2 regions of the Alteromonas sp. KC3 genome follow, and region 2 is predicted to be linked to the other one. Evidence: predicted binding sites of a transcription regulator. Region 2 holds the regulator's gene; the other holds the start of a gene.
What was found. Region 2 encodes FliA, which starts transcription of late flagellar genes. Its sites were predicted from a motif close to CTAAAGNTNNNNNNNNNNNNGCCGATA; they were not measured.
Positions count from the first base shown of each region.

Region 1: a site for FliA is predicted at 1,886-1,912, ahead of pomA (flagellar motor protein PomA). Genes of this name have one in related genera too.

Region 1 is NZ_AP024235.1:2,974,423-2,985,015, reverse strand. It holds gene dxs (1-deoxy-D-xylulose-5-phosphate synthase) at 1-408, opposite strand, end outside; gene JN178_RS13275 (farnesyl diphosphate synthase) at 441-1,331, opposite strand; gene JN178_RS13270 (exodeoxyribonuclease VII small subunit) at 1,361-1,603, opposite strand; gene pomA (flagellar motor protein PomA) at 1,963-2,724, shown strand; gene JN178_RS13260 (flagellar motor protein MotB) at 2,724-3,653, shown strand; gene JN178_RS13255 (SAM-dependent methyltransferase) at 3,730-4,983, opposite strand; gene JN178_RS13250 (DUF1365 domain-containing protein) at 4,986-5,729, opposite strand; gene JN178_RS13245 (NAD(P)/FAD-dependent oxidoreductase) at 5,726-6,991, opposite strand; gene JN178_RS13240 (SDR family NAD(P)-dependent oxidoreductase) at 7,006-7,722, opposite strand; gene JN178_RS13235 (nuclear transport factor 2 family protein) at 7,719-8,150, opposite strand; gene JN178_RS13230 (LON peptidase substrate-binding domain-containing protein) at 8,426-9,001, shown strand; gene JN178_RS13225 (sigma-70 family RNA polymerase sigma factor) at 9,121-9,732, shown strand; gene JN178_RS13220 (cupin domain-containing protein) at 9,725-10,495, shown strand; gene JN178_RS13215 (outer membrane protein assembly factor BamD) at 10,557-10,593, opposite strand, start outside.
Region 2 is NZ_AP024235.1:1,161,551-1,172,143, forward strand. It holds gene flhB (flagellar biosynthesis protein FlhB) at 1-1,098, shown strand, start outside; gene flhA (flagellar biosynthesis protein FlhA) at 1,235-3,331, shown strand; gene flhF (flagellar biosynthesis protein FlhF) at 3,361-4,761, shown strand; gene JN178_RS05180 (MinD/ParA family protein) at 4,767-5,633, shown strand; gene JN178_RS05185 (RNA polymerase sigma factor FliA) at 5,630-6,361, shown strand; gene cheY (chemotaxis response regulator CheY) at 6,398-6,781, shown strand; gene JN178_RS05195 (protein phosphatase CheZ) at 6,816-7,571, shown strand; gene JN178_RS05200 (chemotaxis protein CheA) at 7,584-9,821, shown strand; gene JN178_RS05205 (protein-glutamate methylesterase/protein-glutamine glutaminase) at 9,848-10,593, shown strand, end outside.

The DNA.
Region 1 (10,593 bases), 1.8 Mb from region 2:
GGCAACCGCCATTCCCAGGGCTGCACTAATTGAGGTAGACGAATGACCCACTGCAAAGGTGTCATAATCGCTCTCTGGAGGCCATGGAAAGGGATGCAGTCCATCTTTTTGACGGATTGTGCTCATGCGCTCTGCACGACCGGTGAGAATTTTGTGTGGGTAGGCCTGGTGCCCAACATCCCACAATAATCGGTCGAATGGCGTGTTATACACGTAGTGCAGCGCCACCGTTAATTCGACTGTACCTAAGCCTGAGGCAAAATGGCCACTTGTTTGGCTTACGCAATTAAGTAAATATTCACGCAACTCATCAGCTAACTCGCGCAGCTTGTCTTGAGGCAGCTGTCTCAGCTTTTCTGGTGTTTGCGCAAGCGCAAGCGTTGGGTAATGTTGGAGATCTAAACTCATGTACTTATTATCTTTTTCAACATGGCGCGTGGCTAGTGGTCGCGTTTTACCAAAAGCTCGCTAAACGCAATTAAACTGTCTGTATTGTAGGGTAAACGCGACAAGGCTTGAAGTGCATTATTATGAAGAACTTCTAACTCTTGCTTGGCGCCATCTAGGCCCAACTTGGCGGGAAACGTGTTCTTGCCAAGTGCCTGATCTGAGCCTGCAGGTTTTCCTAACTGCTCACTACTGCCTTCAACGTCAAGAATATCGTCTTGAACTTGAAATGCCAGACCTATATCAGCCGCGTATGCCATTAAATCGGCCTGAGCTTGCACAGTAAGGTCTTCGCTCACTGTAGCTATCATTTCTATACACGCTTTCAACAGCGCACCTGTTTTTAATTTATGCAGCTGTTTTAATTCTTCGAGTGAAATGGTTTTGCCCGTACTTGCCAGGTCTATCGCCTGGCCACCACACATGCCCAAATAGCCAGCACTTTTTGCAAGAATAGAAAGCAAGTTACTGCGCTTAGTTTGTGCATAATTGCTAAGTGGCGCATCTGCTAGCACACTAAAAGCAAGTGACTGGAGCGCATCACCAGCAAGAATTGCCGTGGCTTCGTCAAAGGCAATATGACAGGTAGGCATGCCGCGGCGCAGGTCATCGTCGTCCATGGCTGGCAGATCATCGTGCACTAAGGAATACGCATGAATACACTCGATGGCCATACTAATCGCCATTTGGTCTTTCTTTGGCACGTCTAGCGTGTTGCCCACTACCTGAACAAGAAGCGGACGCATGCGCTTACCGCCGGCGAGCAACGCGTGACGCATTGCGTCTTTTAGTCGCGGAGCGTAATCGGGTAACTCGTCAATTAGTGTAAGAAGAGATGCATCAGTCTGTTGTTTCACTTGCTGATGCAAAGCAGAAAAATTCATAGATTACCTGTTAGTTAAAAATGAACGATTTAAGGTTGTTCACTTTCAGGAAGCGTTTTTAACGTGTCGTTACCTTGCTCGCTAAGCAGTATCTTTACTTTTTGCTCAGCATTTTCAAGCGACTTTTGGCCTTGGCGAGATAATGCGATTCCGCGTTCGAACTTTTCCAATGCTACATTGAGTGGCAAGTCACCGTTTTCCATATCGTTCACGATGGCTTCTAATTCCGCAAGGGTTTCTTCAAAAGAAGTTGCGTCTTTTTCAGTCGTCATAAAATTCACTCAATTTTGTGGCCAAATTACATGTACGCGCACATTAACTGAGGGGTGCACATGGGTCAAATGGTTTGTCCGTATATTGCCTATAACGATGCAAAAATCGAACAATCGGTAAACTCAGTGGGCTGTGAAAGGTAAAAGGGCGTACCAAATTAAATGTGCTATAGTCCTCAAAATAGGTGGTAATGCGAAACATTGTTTAACGCAATCAGCGTTGCATTCCTTTTGCAAATTGCTACCACACTGAAATAAATGTGATATTTTTCAATAATGTCGTTTTAGTATTTTAATACTTTGCCGATAGAATACATGTACATCAATAGCACTGTCTGCACATAAATGAGGAAGAGTGAGTGGATTTAGCAACCGTCATAGGTATGTTGGGCGCCATCGGTTTCATAGTAATGGCTATGATATTAGGCGGCAGCATGAGCATGTTCATAGACGTGCAATCTATACTTATCGTTTTCGGTGGAACCTTATTCGTAGTCTTATCTCAGTTTACCCTTGGCCAATTCTTTGGCGCAGGTAAGGTGGCGGGTAAGGCCTTTATGTTCAAAATTGAGTCGCCAGAAGAGCTTATCGAAAAAATCGTAGAAATGGCAGATGCGGCGCGTAAAGGTGGGTTTCTAGCACTCGAAGAAGCTGAGATATCGAATGAATTTATGCAAAAAGGCGTAGACATGCTAGTTGACGGACACGATATTGAAGTGGTTCGTGCAACCTTATCCAAAGACATCGCAATGACAAGCGAACGGCATGACTTCGGCGCATCTATCTTCAAAGGTATGGGAGACGTAGCGCCAGCAATGGGGATGATAGGTACCCTAATTGGTCTTGTGGCCATGCTGTCTAACATGGATGACCCCAAGGCTATCGGCCCTGCAATGGCGGTAGCACTTTTGACTACGCTATATGGTGCCTTCTTTGCCAACGTAGTGTGTTTACCTATTGCATTTAAACTTGCTGTACGCGCAGGTGAGGAAAAGCTCAATCAGAGTCTCGTATTAGACGGTATTGTCGGTATTGCTGATGGTCAAAATCCACGTGTAATTGAAGGTGTTTTGAAGAACTATCTTGCAGCTAGCAAACGCGGTGCTGCCGAGGAAGAATAATGGCCGAAGAAGAATGCCCAAAATGCCCCCCCGAGGGGCTGCCCGCTTGGATGGGAACATTTGCAGACCTTATGTCTCTGCTGATGTGCTTCTTCGTGTTACTTCTGTCATTCTCCGAAATGGATGTCCTCAAGTTTAAGCAAATTGCGGGCTCAATGAAGTTCGCCTTTGGTGTGCAAAATAAAATTGAGGTTAAAGACATTCCGAAAGGAACAAGTGTTATCGCCATGGAGTTTAGACCGGGTAAACCTGACCCAACGCCAATTGAATCTATTCAGCAGCAGACCATTGAAATGACACAGCAGATGTTAGAGTTTCAAGCAGGCGATGAAGACTCGGCAGGTGGTCGTCAGAAGCAACGCGGTGAACAACGTGGCGGTCAATCTCAGCAAACTGCCAATGAGTCAGCATCGTCGGCAGAACAAAGCTCTGAACAAACACAAACTGCAGAATTGATGAAGAAAATTGCACAGCAGCTTCAAAAGCAGATTTTGGATGGCTCTATAGAAATGGAGTCGTTGGGACAGCAGATCACCATACGTATTCAGGAAAATGGTTCCTTCTCAGCAGGCTCTGCATTCTTACAGCCACAATTCCAACCTGTTTTAAGAAAGATTGGTGTACTGTTGGCCGATGTACCCGGCGAAATAGAAATTTCCGGACATAGCGATGGGCAGCATATTGCCAATGAGCTTTATCGTTCAAATTGGGACTTGTCAGCACAGCGTGCTGTTGCGGTTGCTGAGGCTATGCGCACTGCGCCTGGTTTTGATGAGAGTCGAATGTCTGTAGTGGGCAAAGCCGATACTGCTCCCGTTGTTGAAAATGCAACTACAGCTCAAGATAGGGCCAAAAATAGGCGGGTAGAAATCAATATCAATCAAGGCAAGCCCATGCTCTCAAAGCCCATCTCAGTCGTAGATGAATAAGCAGTAGTAATTCATTGAGCACAATCAAAAACGGCGCATTTTCAGCGCCGTTTTTTGTGTAGAATATAGATTGTTACTAGCGAGCGAGCGTTGCTCTAAACTGTGGTTTTGACACCACAAGTTGTACAGTACTTATCGTGCGCTCAAGGAACCCACCTTCGCAATATTTCAAGTAGTAAGTCCACATACGCATAAAGCGCTCGTCATAACCGTCTTTTAGCAGTTCGTCTTTAGCTGATATAAACGCTTCATACCAATGATTCAATGTCATTGCGTAATCAATACCAATATCATGTAAATCTCTTATCATCATATCGGTATGCTTTTTCAAATGGGCATTTAATTGATATTGCGATGGTAAAAAGCCGCCTGGAAAAATGTACTTTTGAATAAAATCCACGCTGTTTGAGTAGCTATCATAACGTCTATCATCAATGGTAATAGACTGTAGTAGCATCAGGCCATTATCTTTTAAAAGCGATGAGCATTTTTCGAAAAAGTTACCTAAGAACTGTTTGCCTACCGCTTCAATCATTTCAATAGAGACAAGCTTGTCGTATTTGCCTTCTAATAATCGGTAGTCTTTTTTCAGCAAGGTAACGCGGTCTGATAGGCCTTCACGGGCGATCCATTCTTGTGCCCACGCATGTTGTTCTTCTGAAATAGTGGTTGTGGTTACTTTGCAGCCATAGTGTTTAGCTGCATAGACGGCAAGACCGCCCCAGCCCGTACCAATCTCAATTAGGTGGTCGCTCTCTTTAAGCTGCAATTTGTCACAAATGGTTTTCAGCTTATAATTTTGTGCCGCATTGAGTGACGTATTCGCGTCGGGGTAAATGGCCGACGAATACATCATGGTGTCGTCCAAAAAACGCGTATACAATTTGTTGCCAAGGTCGTAATGCGCTTCGATGTTCTTTTTAGCTTGGTCGCGGGTATTGCGTCGAGCGAAATGCTGTAGTTTATTTATTGGCATAGAAAGCCATTTAAATTTACTTTCCCACTTATCTAATGTGGGCAGGTTTCGAGCGAAAATACGCACAACCGAGGTAACATCGTTACTATCCCAAAGGTCGTCCATGAACGCTTCGCCTGCACCAACACTACCACCAAGTAGCAAGCGCCGATACGCGCTCATATCTTTAATATTCACTGTGGCGCGCAATTCATCATTGTCGTCGCCAAATCGTGCGATCTCATCACCGCATTCTTGAATAATAAGACAACCAAAAGGCAGTTGCTTAAGGCATTGAAGAAATAGATTTCGGCACACTTTATCAGCAAGTGATACCTCTGAAGTTGTGAGTAGTACGGATTCACCAAAAGACATTATTATTGTTCCTGACTCTTTTCTGGGTGTGAATACAAGGGCGTTCTTTTTAAAAATAATTTAAGCGCTTGCCAGTATATTCCCGCCATCGTTTTAATGGTCATACTTGGAATACGTTTCATCGCATTAGAAAGATTCGCTTCATCAAGCTTAAATTTCTGTAAGTTTATACCTGCACTGAATTCTTTATCGTCACGTACGCAGTCCATCGCTAAAGAAAGTGTATGGCTAGGTTGGGAAATTCGCCAGTGATAGGTCATATCCATCGGATTAAAAGGAGAGACATGAAAAGCTTTTTCGGTGTGCGCTTGTGTCTTCAAATCTACGAGATAGTGATGGCGCTCATTCCAAGGTGTGTTACTGACTTCGGCAAGAAGATGCGTGAATGTGCCTTGGTCATCGCGAAGATAATAGAAATTGACCGGGCTGAAATACAAACCCCACATGCGAATTTGTCCTAGCATGAACACATCGCCTTCTAGCGCAACATTATTATTAAGAGACTGCATTTTTTGCAGTACGGCTTGAGCAAGGGGCACATCTTTATCTCCTAGGTAATCTGAACGCTTAAAACGCGCTCGCGCTCTCTTGGAGGTAGAAAAATGTGAGAGGGTACTGTCCAATGTTTCAAGCTCATTGCCGCTAAGTTTTAACCAAAATAGATAAATGTCGTAGTCGAATTTATGCTGTGTAGGTTTAAACCGTTGATGGAAAACCGTTCCTCGATATATAGCGCTCTCTATCACAGTGTTTCACCAAAGCGTTCACACACATCTAGTGCGCTTCTAACACCATCTTCATGGAATCCGTTGTACCAATAAGCGCCGCAAAAATGAAGGTTATCAACGCCGCAAATCTTTCCTCTTTGTTTCTGCGCCTCGACCATTTCGCTACTGTACTGAGGGTGCGCATAGTCATATTGGCCTAATATCGTATCGTTATCGATGCTTGATGTGTTGTTGAGTGTCACGCAGTAAGTCGAAGGCACAGAGAGACGTTGTAAAATGTTCATATTATAGGTCACTGAAGCTGGACGCATTTCTTCGCTACTGTCTTCCTTTAAACGATAATTCCAGCTGGCCCAAGCAAGCTTTCGTTTAGGAAGTTGGTGAGTGTCTTTATGCATCACTACATCGTTATTCGCGTATGGAATATTGCCCAATACCTGTTTATGCCAATCACTTGGTTCAGCAATCATGTGCAATGCTTGGTCGCTATGACAAGCAAAGATTATATCGTCGAACAACGCGCTGTTGTTTTGTGCATCAACCACTCGCCACTTGCCTTCGTGTTTTGACACTGATACCACGGCCGTTGATAGCTTAATTTTATCTTTAAAAGCGGCGACAAGGGGGGGAATATATTCACTTGAACCGCCTTTTATTGTGTACCACTGAGGGCGATCTGTGATGTTTAATAGCCCGTGATTATTGAAAAACTGCAGGAAGAAGGTCAGAGGGAAACGTCGAGTTTGCTCTAAACTGCTCGACCATATTGCCGCACACATTGGTAGAATATAGTACCGTGCGAAATCATCACTCAGTTGAAGCTCTTCGATAATATCCTGAAGTGTTAATAAAGACGTATCTCGCTTATCAGCAACCATTTGCTTACACGCTTTATTGAACTTTAATATGTCACGCACAATTCGCCAAAAACGAGGGCGCAATATATTGCGCCGTTGTGCAAACAAACTGTTTATATTGTTGCCGTTGTACTCAATGTTAGCTTTTTCGCTAGTGACGGAGAAGCTCATTTCAGTAGGTTGGTACTCTACACCTAATGACGTTATAAGCTTGATAAAATTGGGGTAAGTCCAATCATTAAAAACGATGAAGCCTGTGTCGATGTTGTGAACCTCGCCATCGTCTGTGATTTGTTTAGTGGCAGTGTGCCCACCAATGTAATTATTCGCTTCATAAACAGTTATGTTATTCTGTTTGTTTAGTAAGTGGGCGCAGGTTAAGCCCGAAATGCCAGTACCAATAATGGCTATTTCTTTAGTCATCAGTAATTCTCTTATTATTTTTCTCTCATTGCCAAAGACAATCGTTTTTGAATTGGCGTTGGTAATATGTGCATAAATCGTAAAATGAGCCCAAACAAGCGAGGAAAAAAAACCGTTTGCTTGTTACTTTCGATACCTTTAAGCATCGCTTTAGCTGCTTCGCTGGCGGTTATCTTCATTGGCATTTCAAAATCGTTTTTGTCAGTCAACGGCGTTTCAACAAATCCAGGGGATACAGCTTGAACGTCAATACCCTTGTCGTGTAAATCAACTTCAAGCGACTTCGTAAAATAATGTAGAGCGGCTTTACTTGCGCCGTATGCTTGAGAGCGGGTAAAGGGAAGCAGTCGCGCCATGCTGTCTACGATAACTACTTTGTTGCCTTTTTTAAGAATAGGCAAAATGGCATCGACGCAGTGAACAACACCAAAGAAGTTTGGTTCAAATACACGCCTAAACATGTCAGGCTCAAAGTCCTCAACATCGACGTATTCGCATGTGCCTGCGTTTAATATGGCGACGTCAAATGTCTGAGTACGAAGTGCTTCACGTGTTGCTTCTAGTGATGTGACATCGAATTGGCAGGCTTGAATGTTTGTATGTTCACTTAATCTGTCCAATACGTTCTTATTGCGTCCGCAAGCAATTACGTTGTAGCCACTATCCGCTGCGTGTTCTGCCAACGCTTTGCCGATGCCTGATGTTGCGCCTGTAATAAGGAGTGTCTTCACGATGCAAGTCTGCCTTTTATTTTTTTGATAACAAAACCTAATACAGGTACGTGCTCATACACCATTTCGCCCACATCGTAGTAATCTTTGTGGTAAACAATAATGTCATCTTTAATGCCGAGTTGCGTAGTGCCATCAAGAGTGATTATTTTTTTACCTTTTGTAAGCGTAAGTGTCATTGTCCAATTAGCAATATGGGTTACCGAGGAGTCGTTGACTGCGCACTCTAAAATATGGGCGATGTCGAATTTGCAGCTCTCTGCTTGGGTAAGTAAATTGGCAAAGTACTGCTTAACTTCTGTCAGACCCTGATGTGTTGTTATGGGGTCGATGAAAAGAATGTTATCTGAATAGATAGACGCCAAATCATCGGGAGAAATTTGACAAATATCTGTGTAAATTTTACAAAAACGACTGATGACATCCATCCAGCTTTCCCTCTAAACGAGCGGTTACATTAAAAAATTAACCAAAAGTCTAACCTGCAATTAAAACCTAAGTATTTGCAATTTTTAGGTTGGTGTTTTTTTGTGCGCAGTGCAAGTCTTTGATTTAGTTATTTCATTTTTTTATTCTTTGTTCACAATACAGTGTCTAGTTGCTAAGAGATCACGTTTTAAAGCGAAAGTGTGAAAATTTTTCACATTCGATCCAATTCGTACCCACTTGCGTAGGTAATTTCGTGTTTTCGGAAGTGTAATTTATGAGTGAAGATCGATTTCCATTATTTCCATTGTCTGCGCATCTCTTACCTGAGGGACGTATGGCGCTGCGTATTTTCGAGCCGCGATACTTGAGGATGGTCAAAGAGGCATGCGCTGAAAACAAAGGCTTTGTAATGTGTATGCTCAATGCCAGCGGCGATAAAGACCTCAATGAACATATTCATAAAATAGGAACAATGGCACACGTTGTTGACTTCGATATGTTGGATGATGGGTTGCTTGGCATAAAGGTTGCTGGTTCTAGGTTAGTCGAGGTGTCGGATATTCAAACCGAAAAAGATGGTTTGCGCACAGGTACATGCAAGCCAATGTCGCAGTGGGACTGTACATTAGCACCTCAACAGTTAGCGCCTATGGACGAGCGGCTTAAAGAGATTTTTAGCGATTACGAAGAACTTGCATCTTTATACGATGCCCCAAAATTTGATTGCCCTAACTGGGTTCTCAACAGGTGGTTGGAACTACTACCTGTTGATGGAGCGCAGAAGCAGTATTTTTTGGCGCAGAAAGAATGTACAGGGCTTTTACATTACCTGTCTGCACTCATTGCGTAACGTTGAGTGTAAATATTACAGGTAATGTACATTACAAAAACGTAATTCAAATAGTGCAATCACTTTATGCCAATTCGCCGTAGAATATCAGAACCAAAACGGAAAGGCGGACGAATCATATGTTAGTTGGAATTCCATTGGAACAAAGCAATAGCACAATCAAACCAAAAGAGTGTGCTACCGAAATGTCTGATTACCTTGTAGCGGTTGCGAACGAGAGATGTAAGCGTTCATTTGCAAGAGTGTTTAATTACTTTGCACCTCGTTTACGTTCATACGCATTAAAGCAGATGGGTAATGAAGCTTTGGCGATGGAGTTGGTTCAAGATACTATGTCGAACGTGTGGCAAAAGGCGCACTTATTCAACGCAGAGAAGGGCTCACCTTCTACGTGGATTTTCACCATTGCGCGCAACATTCGATTCGACATGCTCAGAAAGCTGCAAAACAGAAAAGAGGATGTGTGCTCTGATGATTTATGGCCTGTGCTGTGTGAGCAGACTGCCGACGTAAATGAAGCGCCACTTGACGAGCAGGTTACATTAGAGCAAATTGGTCACTTATTCGAATCACTGCCTGTTAAACAAAAAGCGGTGGTTGAAGCGATTTATATCGATGGGAAGTCACAGCAAGAGGTGGCAGACGAATTATCGATACCCCTAGGTACGGTGAAATCAAGAACTCGTCTAGCGCTTCAGCGTTTAAAGGTAATGCTACACGACAATGATTAAGTTTCACCCAACACCTCGACAACTTAGCGAATTTGTTGAAGGCGGTCTATCTCCAGCGATATCTCTGATGGTCGCAGCCCACTGTGATATGTGCAGTAGGTGTAGATCTCAAGTCGAGTTGGAAACAGAGGCACTAGCCGCACAGTTGATGTCAGATGTAGATGCATTCGGTGATGCTGGTGCTGCTTTTGGTGACATGTTGTCATCCATTACTTCTGAGCCTGACGACGCTCAAACCAGCCAAGATGATGTACTCTATGATGGCGACTTTGACGACACAGATGTTATCGTCAGCACCCGTCCTTATCGAGAGAGCATCCCCGCTCAAGTTAAAACTCAAAATACATCACAGATGAGCACTATTGAGCTTGATGGTCGCACGTTTAAACTTCCGCGTACGTTGCAACGCTATGTGACAAAAACGGGAAATTGGTCAAGCCTAGTCGGCAAATTGTGGCAGGCCCCGGTTGATTTAGGTAATCAGGGCGTTGCAAACTTTATATTCATGGGGCAGGGGGGAAGTGTTCCTGAGCACACCCATAGAGGTACAGAGTACACGCTCGTCATTGACGGTGAATTCAGTGATGGACTTAACTCTTATGACACAGGGGATTTTATCTATATGGACGGTGATAAAACCCACACACCAAGGGCTGACGCAAAAGAAGGGTGTTTAGTGTTCAGCATTGTAGACCAACCACTTCATTTTACATCGGGTTTAGCGCGCTTGTTGAATCCGTTTAGCCACCTCTTTTTTAGATAGCCTCGGCAAACAAAAAACGCACTATTAAGTGCGTTTTTTGTTTTCTAAAATTCAGTTATTGCTAACTGATAAAGTCACTTTCTGGATAATTAAGCTTT
Region 2 (10,593 bases):
GACCCCACGGGGAAAAAACTCGATGATGCCCGGAAAAAAGGGCAGCTTGCGCGATCCCGTGAACTCTCAACCACCCTAGTATTAGTGGTGAGTGCTTTCATGTTCCTGTTTCTCGGCGGCTGGATTGCCGAGTCGGTGTTTAAACTGACACAGCGCATGTTTATTCTTTCTCGCGATGAAACCTATGACACTACCCATATGTTCGGTGCATGGGGCGAAGCCTTTTCTACCATTAGTGCGCCTGTTCTGCTGTATATGGTCGTGGCCATGATAGCGGGTATTTACGGGTCAATAGCCCTTGGTGGTTACAACTTTACGTGGGAAGGAGCGAAGCCCAAAGGGTCAAAAATGAGCCCAATTCAAGGGTTCAAGCGCATGTTTGGTATGAATGGCTTGGTTGAGTTACTCAAGTCCATCGCCAAAGTTGTGCTTATTATTGGCATGGCCATTGGGGCGCTATTGTACTTTCAAGATGAAGCACTCCACCTCGATATGGAGTTGTATCCCGGCAATATCTTTCACGCCCTTGATATGCTCAAGTGGGCATTTCTTATTCTTGCTTGCGGTATGATCCCCATTGCCATTATTGATGTGCCATATCAGATGTATAAGCACAACAAAGAAATGAAAATGACCAAGCAAGAGGTCAAAGACGAGCGCAAAAATGCCGAGGGCGATCCTATGGTAAAAGGCCGTATTCGTCGCTTGCAGTATCAAGCTGCCACTAAACGCATGATGCAGGAAGTCCCGCAAGCTGACGTGGTAGTAACTAACCCAACACACTTCTCGGTTGCTATAAAATATGATGAAAGCGGCAACCGTGCCCCCGTTGTTGTGGCGAAAGGGGCTGATGAACTTGCCATGCATATAAGAAAAATTGCTACCGCAAACGATGTCCCACTTATTCCATCGCCTATGCTTGCTCGTGCTATCTTTTACTCTACCGAAGTCGATGAAGAAGTACCTAATGCGCTGTTTATGGCAGTGGCGCAAGTGCTTGCCCATGTTTATCAGCTTAAAGCGCACCGCGCTGGTAAGGGGAAACGACCCAGACCACTCAAACGGGATTTGCCTATACCACCTGAATACAGGCGGTAATTTCTAGGGGGGATTCCCGTCGTTTTATTTATCCAACGCGACTGTGGTAGCTATTCATCAAAGCTGGCACGTTAGTTGAAATGTTCCTATCAGAATAGTGAAAAGCGTCAATTTTCTGATAGTGAGACAGTAAGCGATGCAGTTATCCGGTTATCTTCAGCGTTTCGACAAAAATCAGCTGCAAAATTTTACCAGTGGTTTAGGTGCGCCAATCGTACTTTTGGCAATTATGGGCATGGTAATTCTACCTATGCCGCCGTTCTTGTTGGACGTGCTCTTCAGTTTTAATATTGCACTTTCCCTTGTCATCATATTGGTCGCGGTACTTACGCAGCGTCCTGTCGACTTTGGTATTTTCCCTCTAGTACTCCTTATTGCGACCGTTTTGCGACTGGCGCTTAACGTGGCATCTACCCGTGTAGTACTCCTATATGGACACGAAGGCGGCGACGCTGCCGGTAAGGTAATTGAAGCATTTGGCGCGGTGGTTATTGGTGGTAACTATGCGGTGGGTATCGTGGTGTTTGCTATCTTGCTCATCATCAACTTTAAAGTGGTAACCGCAGGTGCAGGTCGTATTTCAGAAGTAAGTGCTCGCTTTACTCTTGATGCTATGCCAGGTAAGCAAATGGCAATTGATGCTGACTTAAATGCTGGGTATATCGACCAAGATCAAGCGCGTCAACGTCGTGAAGAAATTACCGCAGAAGCCGACTTTTACGGTTCGATGGACGGTGCGTCAAAATTTGTAAAAGGCGATGCGGTAGCGGGCCTTTTCATTATGCTCATCAATATAGTTGGTGGGTTATTCATTGGTATGATTCAGCATGATCTTACATTTGGAAACGCCATTGAAATTTACACTATCCTGACTATCGGTGACGGTCTTGTCGCGCAAATTCCATCGCTACTTTTGTCAGTCGCAACCGCGATTATCGTTACTCGTGAAAACGAAACTCAGGAGATGGGCAAAGAGATACGTGGTCAACTTGGTAATAATCAAGCCTTGTATATTGCCGCTGGTGTACTTTTTGTTATGGGTATTATTCCTGGCATGCCCCACGTTGCGTTTCTTGGTTTCTCTTTTTTGATTGCAGGCTTTGCTTATTGGCAATCACAACAAGAGAAGAAAAAAGCTGCCGAGCCTAAAGTCCCTGACGTGGTTAAGGATGAAACCGTTGCGCCAGAAGTCAAAGAGCTGGGTTGGGATGATGTACAGCAAGTCGATACCATTGGGTTAGAAGTTGGCTATCGCCTTATCCCGCTTGTCGATAAGTCACAAGGTGGCGAGTTATTAACACGCATTAAAGGCGTGCGTAAAAAATTGTCGCAAGAACTCGGGTTTCTTATTCCTCCTGTACATATTCGCGATAACCTCGATTTAGAACCAAATACTTACACTATTGCCATGCTCGGCGTGACCATTGGCGACTCACTCATTAGTCACGACGAGGAGCTTGCGATTAATCCAGGGCAGGTGTTCGGCAAGCTTGAAGGACGCGCAACGAAAGATCCTGCTTTTGGGCTCGATGCTGTATGGATAAAACCGAATAAGCGCGAGCATGCTCAAACACTCGGTTATACCGTGGTCGATGCCGCAACGGTTGTTGCAACCCATTTAAGTCAGCTTCTGACTAATAATGCCTATCAACTATTAGGTCATGAAGAAGCTCAGCAACTTCTTGATATGTTGGCTAAGCAGCATCCTAAGCTTGTTGAAGGACTAGTGCCGGATATTTTACCGCTTAGTACCGTAGTTAAAGTATTGCAAACATTGTTATTCGAAGGCGTACCAATTCGTGATATGCGTACTATTGTTCAAACTCTAAGTGAGTATGGTACGCGTAGCCAAGACCCAGATGTACTGGTATCTGCAGTACGTATTTCGTTGAAACGACTGATTGTTCAAGAGATTACACAAGGTGCCAAAGAGATACCTGTCATAACCTTGGCGCCAGAGTTGGAACAGATGTTGCACCAGTCTCTTCAAGCGGGCGGTGAAGATGGTGCTGGCATAGAGCCAGGACTAGCAGATAAGTTGCAAAAATCATTGCAACAAGCCAGTCAGCAGCAGGAACTCGAAGGTGAACCTGCGGTATTGCTGACGTCAGGCATGCTAAGACCTGTGCTGTCACGCTTCCTAAAGTATTCAGTTGTTGGGCTCCACGTACTTTCGTACCAAGAAGTGCCTGATGATAAGCAGATAAAAATAGTCAGTTCGGTCGGTCAATAATCTGACACTGAGCGATTGGAGAGGTTGCAATGAAAATAAGACGTTTCTTCGGCAAAGATATGCGTGAGGCGTTAAGCCAAGTAAAAGCTGAGTTGGGTAGCGATGCGGTTATCATGTCAAACCGCAAAGTGGCTGACGGTATTGAGCTTGTTGCAGCTTACGATAAAGAGCCAGAGGCTAAGTTGTCAGTGCCAAAACCCGCCTCTAAAGCGCCCGGTCAGAAAGCTGTTCCTAGCTTAAGTGAAATCATCGGTGATGACGGCCCAGACAGTTTAAAAGCGCTACTTGAAAAGCAACATGGTTCAAGCGCTCAGCCGCAAAGCCAAAAAGATACCTCTGCCAATGCGCAACATGCTAATGAAATTGCATCGCACCTTAACTTTTCTGATGACTTTATTGATGAAGTTGAAGCTGCTCAGCCTCAACCTCAATCCCGTGCGAGCCGCTATGAGCAAGCAGATGCGTTTCCTTCACATCAAGCGTCAAGCATAGATGAAACTGCGCCTAATCAATCAGACGAACTTGCTCAGATTAAAGAAGAGCTAGCGTCACTGAGAAATGTTTTACAGTATCAGGTGGCTGATTTAATGGACGCAAAAAATAAGCGTCAAAAACCCGTTCATCAATATTTGATAACGCGTTTAACCGATATGGGCTTAAGTCATGCGCTTGCGACTCAGCTAATAAATTACACGCCTGCTCACTACAATGAGCGCGAAGCGTGGGTTTACCTTCTTAACCTATTGGCTAATCGCATAAATGTAACAGGTAACGATATACTTACCGCACAAGGCGCTGTTGCATTGGTGGGTCCTACTGGAACGGGAAAGACAACCACGGTAGCAAAATTGGCTGCGCGATATGCCCAAAAGTATGGCCCAGAATCAGTGGCAATGATCACCATTGATACGTACAGAATAGCTGCGTTTGAACAACTGGCTACTTACGGAAAGATAATTGGCTGTACAGTAAGAAAAGCACAAACCAGCGAAGAGTTAGCAGATTTACTTTTCCAACTGCGTCACAAGCGTCTAGTATTGATTGATACAGCAGGGTTTAGTCAGCGAGATAGCCGTTTGATTAAACAAATTAAGCAATTTGACAATGGTCAAATGCCACAAGTGAAAAAATATTTGGTAGCGCAGGCAAATACACAATATCCTGCACTGCAGAGAATAATTAAAGCGTATGATGAAATTGAACTAAGTGGCTGTATTTTCACAAAGTTAGATGAGTGCTACTCTTTAGGAGAGGTGCTTAGTGCTGCAGTTGAGTACCAGTTACCGGTTAGTTATGTCACCGATGGGCAAAAAGTACCAGAAGACATTAAGATTGCAGAAGCAAAATCTTTGGTTTCTGCTGCTGCAAAGCTTTATAAAAAGTACGGTTTGAATCATACTAGTAGTAACAACGCCATTAAAACAGCATAAGCAGTATGATTGACGACCAAGCGAGTAGCTTAAGAAAAATGAAGCAATCAAGGTTAATCAAAGTTATTGCCGTCACCGGAGGTAAAGGTGGCGTCGGTAAAACAAATATTACACTAAACACCGCCATTGCTATGGCTAAGCAGGGTAAGCGTGTAATGGTTCTCGATGCAGACTTAGGTCTGGCTAATGTCGATGTGATGTTAGGTCTTCGCGTCGAGAAAAATCTTTCTCACGTATTATCGGGTGAATGCACGCTTGATGAGGTACTCGTCACTGGTCCGCATGGAATCAAGATTGCGCCAGCGACATCGGGTACACAGTCAATGGCAGAGTTATCACCTACTCAGCATGCGGGTTTAATACGCGCCTTTAGTGAATTACGTTCACAAATTGATGTTCTCATCGTCGATACCGCAGCGGGTATCTCAGACATGGTATTAAGCTTTTCTAAAGCGTCGCAGGATATTATGGTTGTAGTGTGCGACGAGCCTACATCATTAACTGACGCTTACGCGCTGATCAAAATTTTGAATCGCGAACACGGTGTGTTTCGATTTAAAGTGGTCGCCAATATGGTGCGCGACGTGCGGGAAGGGCAAGAGCTGTTTAGTAAATTAAGTAAAGTAACAGGTCGATTTTTGGATGTTGCACTAGAATTAGTGGCAACTGTCCCGTTTGATGAAAATATTCGTAAAGCGGTACGCAAACAAACCGCTATCGTCGATGCCTACCCAGGTTCGCCTGCTGCCGTTGCAATTACTCAACTGGCTAACAAGGCATTGTCATGGCCAATCCCGGCTCAGCCAGGTGGTCATTTAGAGTTTTTCATTGAACAGTTGGTTGCAGAGAAAGCAGTAGGAAATCAGCGTTGAATAGCAAGGCAGCAGCTTATCAACAACAAACCGATAAGTCGCAGTTAGTCGAACGACATGCGCCTTTGGTTAAACGTATCGCTCATCACTTGATGGCGCGTTTGCCCGCTAGTGTACTTGTTGACGATTTAATTCAATCAGGCATGATTGGTTTATTAGAAGCTGCTCGCAATTTTGACGGCTCGAAAGGTGCGAGCTTTGAAACCTTTGCGGGTATTCGTATCCGCGGTGCTATGCTGGACGAGATTCGAAAAGGCGATTGGACGCCGCGGTCAGTGCATCGCAACGGTCGCGCGATAACAGAAGCCATTTCGCAAGTAGAAGGCGAGACTGGACGCGATGCCAGAGATTCTGATATTGCTGCTAAACTCAATGTGAGTTTGCAGGACTATCATCAAATGTTGAATGAAGTAAATGCTGGTAAGTTGGTTGGCATTGAAGATTTAGGTGTGTCTGAGGACGTTATTTCGACTGAACAAAATCGGGGTAGCGACGCACCACTTGAAGACTTGATGCAAGGTGCTTTCCAAAAGGCGTTAGCCCATGCGATTACAACATTACCTGAACGAGAAGCTATCGTGCTTTCTTTATACTATGATGAAGAGCTAAACCTACGAGAAATAGGTGAAGTACTTGATGTTAGTGAATCGAGAGTAAGCCAAATTCACAGTCAGGCCATGTTAAAACTCAAATCACGAATGAAGTCGTGGCAAGCTGACGAAGAATAGATATTAATAACAATTAACCCCTCACTGGAGGCTATTTTGGATAAAAGTATGAAAATTCTCGTGGTTGACGATTTTTCTACCATGAGACGTATCATCAAAAACCTACTTAAAGACTTGGGTTTCTCCAACATCCAGGAAGCGGATGACGGAAGTACGGCGTTGCCAATGCTACAGCAAGGCGACTTTGACTTTGTCGTTACCGATTGGAATATGCCAGGCATGCAAGGAATTGACTTGCTGCGTGCTATTCGTGCCGATGACAAACTGAAGCATTTGCCTGTGCTAATGGTTACTGCTGAAGCCAAGAAAGAACAAATTGTTGCGGCAGCGCAAGCCGGCGTAAATGGCTATGTAGTTAAGCCTTTCACAGCTGCAACATTAAAAGAAAAATTGGATAAAATTTTCGAACGTTTAGGTTGATCCAGACGCTCACCAGAGAAACGAGGTTTACTGGATGTCACCAAATGTAAACGTTCCGATTACATTGGACGAAGCTAAACAACTTGTTGCCTATCTTGAAGAGGGTGACAACGCTTCAGCCAATGCGCTACTTGAAGCAGCCTCAATGAAGGAGAATGTTGAGCTGTTTGCAGAAGTAGGAAAACTGACGCGTCAACTTCATGATGCGCTCAATAATTTTCAGATTGACGATCGCATTAAGAATCTTGCGACCGAAGATATGCCTGATGCACAGTCTCGTCTGACATACGTCATTGAAGAAACTGAAAAAGCTGCTAATACTACTATGGATGCAGTAGAAGCGAGCATGCCAATTGCAGAAACGCTCGCTGAGCGCATCGAGAAAGTGATGCCTGAGTGGAAAAAGCTAATGAGCCGCCAAATAGAATTAGGCGAGTTCAAAGCGCTTTGTGCAGATTTAGATAACTTACTTGAAGAAAGCGCAGAGCAATCAACTAAGCTCACACAGTTACTGACAGAAGTATTGATGGCACAGGGTTATCAAGATTTAACTGGTCAGGTAATTCGCCGCGTTATCGACTTGGTAAAAGAAGTCGAGGACAGCCTAGTAAACATGTTAACCATGTTTGGCGAGCGCGACGGTTCAGAACATTCTAAACCTTCTAGCGTTAAGGCCGATAAAAATGATGGTGTACAAGCGGAAGGCCCAATTATTGACGCGGAAAATCGCGATGATGTTGTTTCTGGCCAAGATGATGTAGATGATCTTTTGTCTAGCTTAGGTTTTTAGGGGAGCGGGCGCATGTCGTTTGATGTTGACGAGGATATATTACAGGACTTTCTAGTAGAAGCTGGAGAGATACTTGAACAATTACAAGAACAGCTCGTTGATCTTGAGAACAATCCAGAAGACGCGGATTTGCTGAATGCAATTTTCCGCGGCTACCATACTGTTAAAGGCGGAGCAGGGTTTCTATCCCTGACTGAGTTGGTTGAAATATGCCACGGGGCCGAAAACGTTTTCGATGTTATGCGAAACGGGCAACGTACACTCACGCCGGAGTTAATGGATATTATTTTGCAGGCCACCGATGTGGTGGTAGAGATGTTTGAACGTGTTAAAGCGCGTGATCCTCTAGAACCTGCAGATGCACATCTTGTCGACTTATTACACAAACTAAGTCGCCCAGAATCTCCTGACGAAAATATCTTTGGCGATACTGCACCCAGTGCAACTCAGCCTGCAGAGGTTGAGGATGAGCCTGAACTTGTTATTGAAGAGTCAGAGCCTACATCGTCGTCAAGTGACGGTGGTGGCATTGATGAAATCACTGAAGATGAATTCGAAGCCTTGCTAGATGAACTTCATGGTTCAAGTGCTCCCGGTCAGTCTGCACCAAAAGCGGCAGCGCCAGCGAAAGCCGCTGAACCTGCACCAAGCGCAGGCGGTGATAGCGATGACATCACCGATGAAGAATTCGAAGCGCTTCTTGACGATTTACACGGTAAAGGTCAATTTGGCGGTAGCGAAGATGCAGCACCTGCATCAGCACCTGCGCCAGCGGCACCGGTATCTGCATCAAGCGATGAAGAAATTACTGACGACGAGTTTGAAGCGCTACTTGATCAATTGCATGGTTCGGGGCAAGGTCCTACCAAACAATCGTCAACGCCCGCTGAGCCAGTGGTAGATAAAACGGCTACCGACGCGATTAACAAAGCGAAAAGCGAAGCGCCAGCAGCACCTAAGGCTGGTCCAGCGCCGCAAAAGGCTGCAGCAGCCGCTCCTGCTCCAGCGCCTGCTGGGGCAGCGAAGAAAGAAGCACCCAAAAAAGACGATAAAAAAGCCGCACCAGCAGCACCTCCGGCTGAGACTACAGTGCGTGTTGACACCAAGCGCTTAGATCAAATTATGAATATGGTCGGCGAGTTGGTATTGGTTCGAAATCGCCTTATTAGTTTGGGTATTAATAGCAATGACGAAAGTATGTCGAAAGCTATTGCTAACCTTGATGTTGTAACAGGCGACTTGCAAGGCGCGGTGATGAAAACCCGCATGCAGCCAATCAAAAAGGTATTTGGTCGATTCCCCCGCGTTGTACGCGACCTCGCTCGAAGCCTCAAGAAAGAAATTACCCTTGAGTTGGTTGGTGAAGAAACCGATCTAGATAAGAACTTGGTTGAAGCATTGGCCGATCCGTTGGTTCACTTGGTGAGAAACTCAGTGGACCATGGTATTGAAATGCCTGATGACCGCGCAGCGGCCGGTAAACCGCGCATGGGGACGGTTCAGCTGTCTGCATCACAAGAAGGCGATCACATCCTTCTTACTATCGAAGACGATGGTAAAGGTATGGATCCCGAAAAGCTTAAAGAAATTGCGATAAGCCGCGGTGTGCTTGATGCAGATGCTGCAGCTCGTATGTCAGACGTGGAAGCTTTTAATCTTATCTTTGCCCCTGGGTTCTCAACCAAAACTGAAATTAGTGATATTTCGGGCCGTGGTGTGGGTATGGATGTGGTTAAAACCAAGATTAACCAACTAAACGGTACCGTTAATATCGACTCGCAGCTTGGTAAAGGTACGCGATTAGACATCAAAGTACCGCTTACTCTAGCCATACTTCCAACCTTAATGATTGTGGTAGGCAAACAAACCTTTGCGTTACCGCTTGGTGCAGTTAATGAAATTATTAACATGGACATCAAGAAAACCAATACGGTTGATGGTCAGCTGACGATGATTGTCCGCTCCAAAGCTATTCCGCTGTTCTTCCTTGGGGAATGGCTGATTCGTGGTCCTAAGAACATCGATAAAGAAAAAGGACACGTTGTTGTGGTACAGATTGGAACGCAGCAAGTCGGCTTTGTGGTTGATGCATTAATTGGTCAAGAAGAAGTGGTTATTAAGCCGTTAGATGCGCTCTTACAGGGCACGCCGGGTATGGCTGGTGCGACAATAACATCTGATGGTGGTATTGCACTTATTTTGGATATACCGAGTCTACTGAAGCGTTACGCCCGTAAGCCCATAAAGTAGGGCTGTAATAATAGGAAAAGTAATCCATGGTCTTTAAAGTCCTGGTCGTGGACGACTCTACTTTCTATCGACGTCGAGTGAAAGAAATTCTCGATGCCGATAGAGAGTTGGAAGTAGTAGGCGAAGCGAGAAATGGGCGAGATGCGCTCGAGAAGTTAGAAACCCTCACTCCAGACGTAATAACAATGGACGTGGAAATGCCGATCATGGATGGAATTTCTGCGGTAAAAGCCATTATGGAGAAGCGTCCAACTCCTATACTGATGTTTTCCTCGCTAACCCATCATGGCGCGCAAGCCACACTTGATGCGTTAGAAGCGGGGGCACTCGATTTTCTGCCAAAGAAATTTGAAGACATCGCGCAAGATCGAAAAGATGCGACACGTTTATTGTGTACAAAAGTTCGTCTTATTGCGCGACGCGGTGTTGGTCTTAAACGCCCTGTTATGCGCTCTGTAGAAACAAGACGCCTTCCAGAAAATGCGCCTAAACCGGCTTTTTTTAGAAGTTCAGGTTTGTTGTCTGGCCGTAAAGACGCGGCAAAACAGCCAACGGTGTCTTCGGTAAGGCCAAGCGGCAAGCACTATAAGTGCTTAGCAATAGGTGCATCAACTGGAGGGCCTGTCGCGTTACAGAAGGTATTGTCGCCGCTACCTGCAGACTTCCCTTATCCAATTGTCCTTGTTCAGCATATGCCGGGTACATTCACGTCTGCGTTTGCTCAGCGTTTAGATTCCAATTGCAAAATAAGTGTAAAAGAAGCCGAAACTGG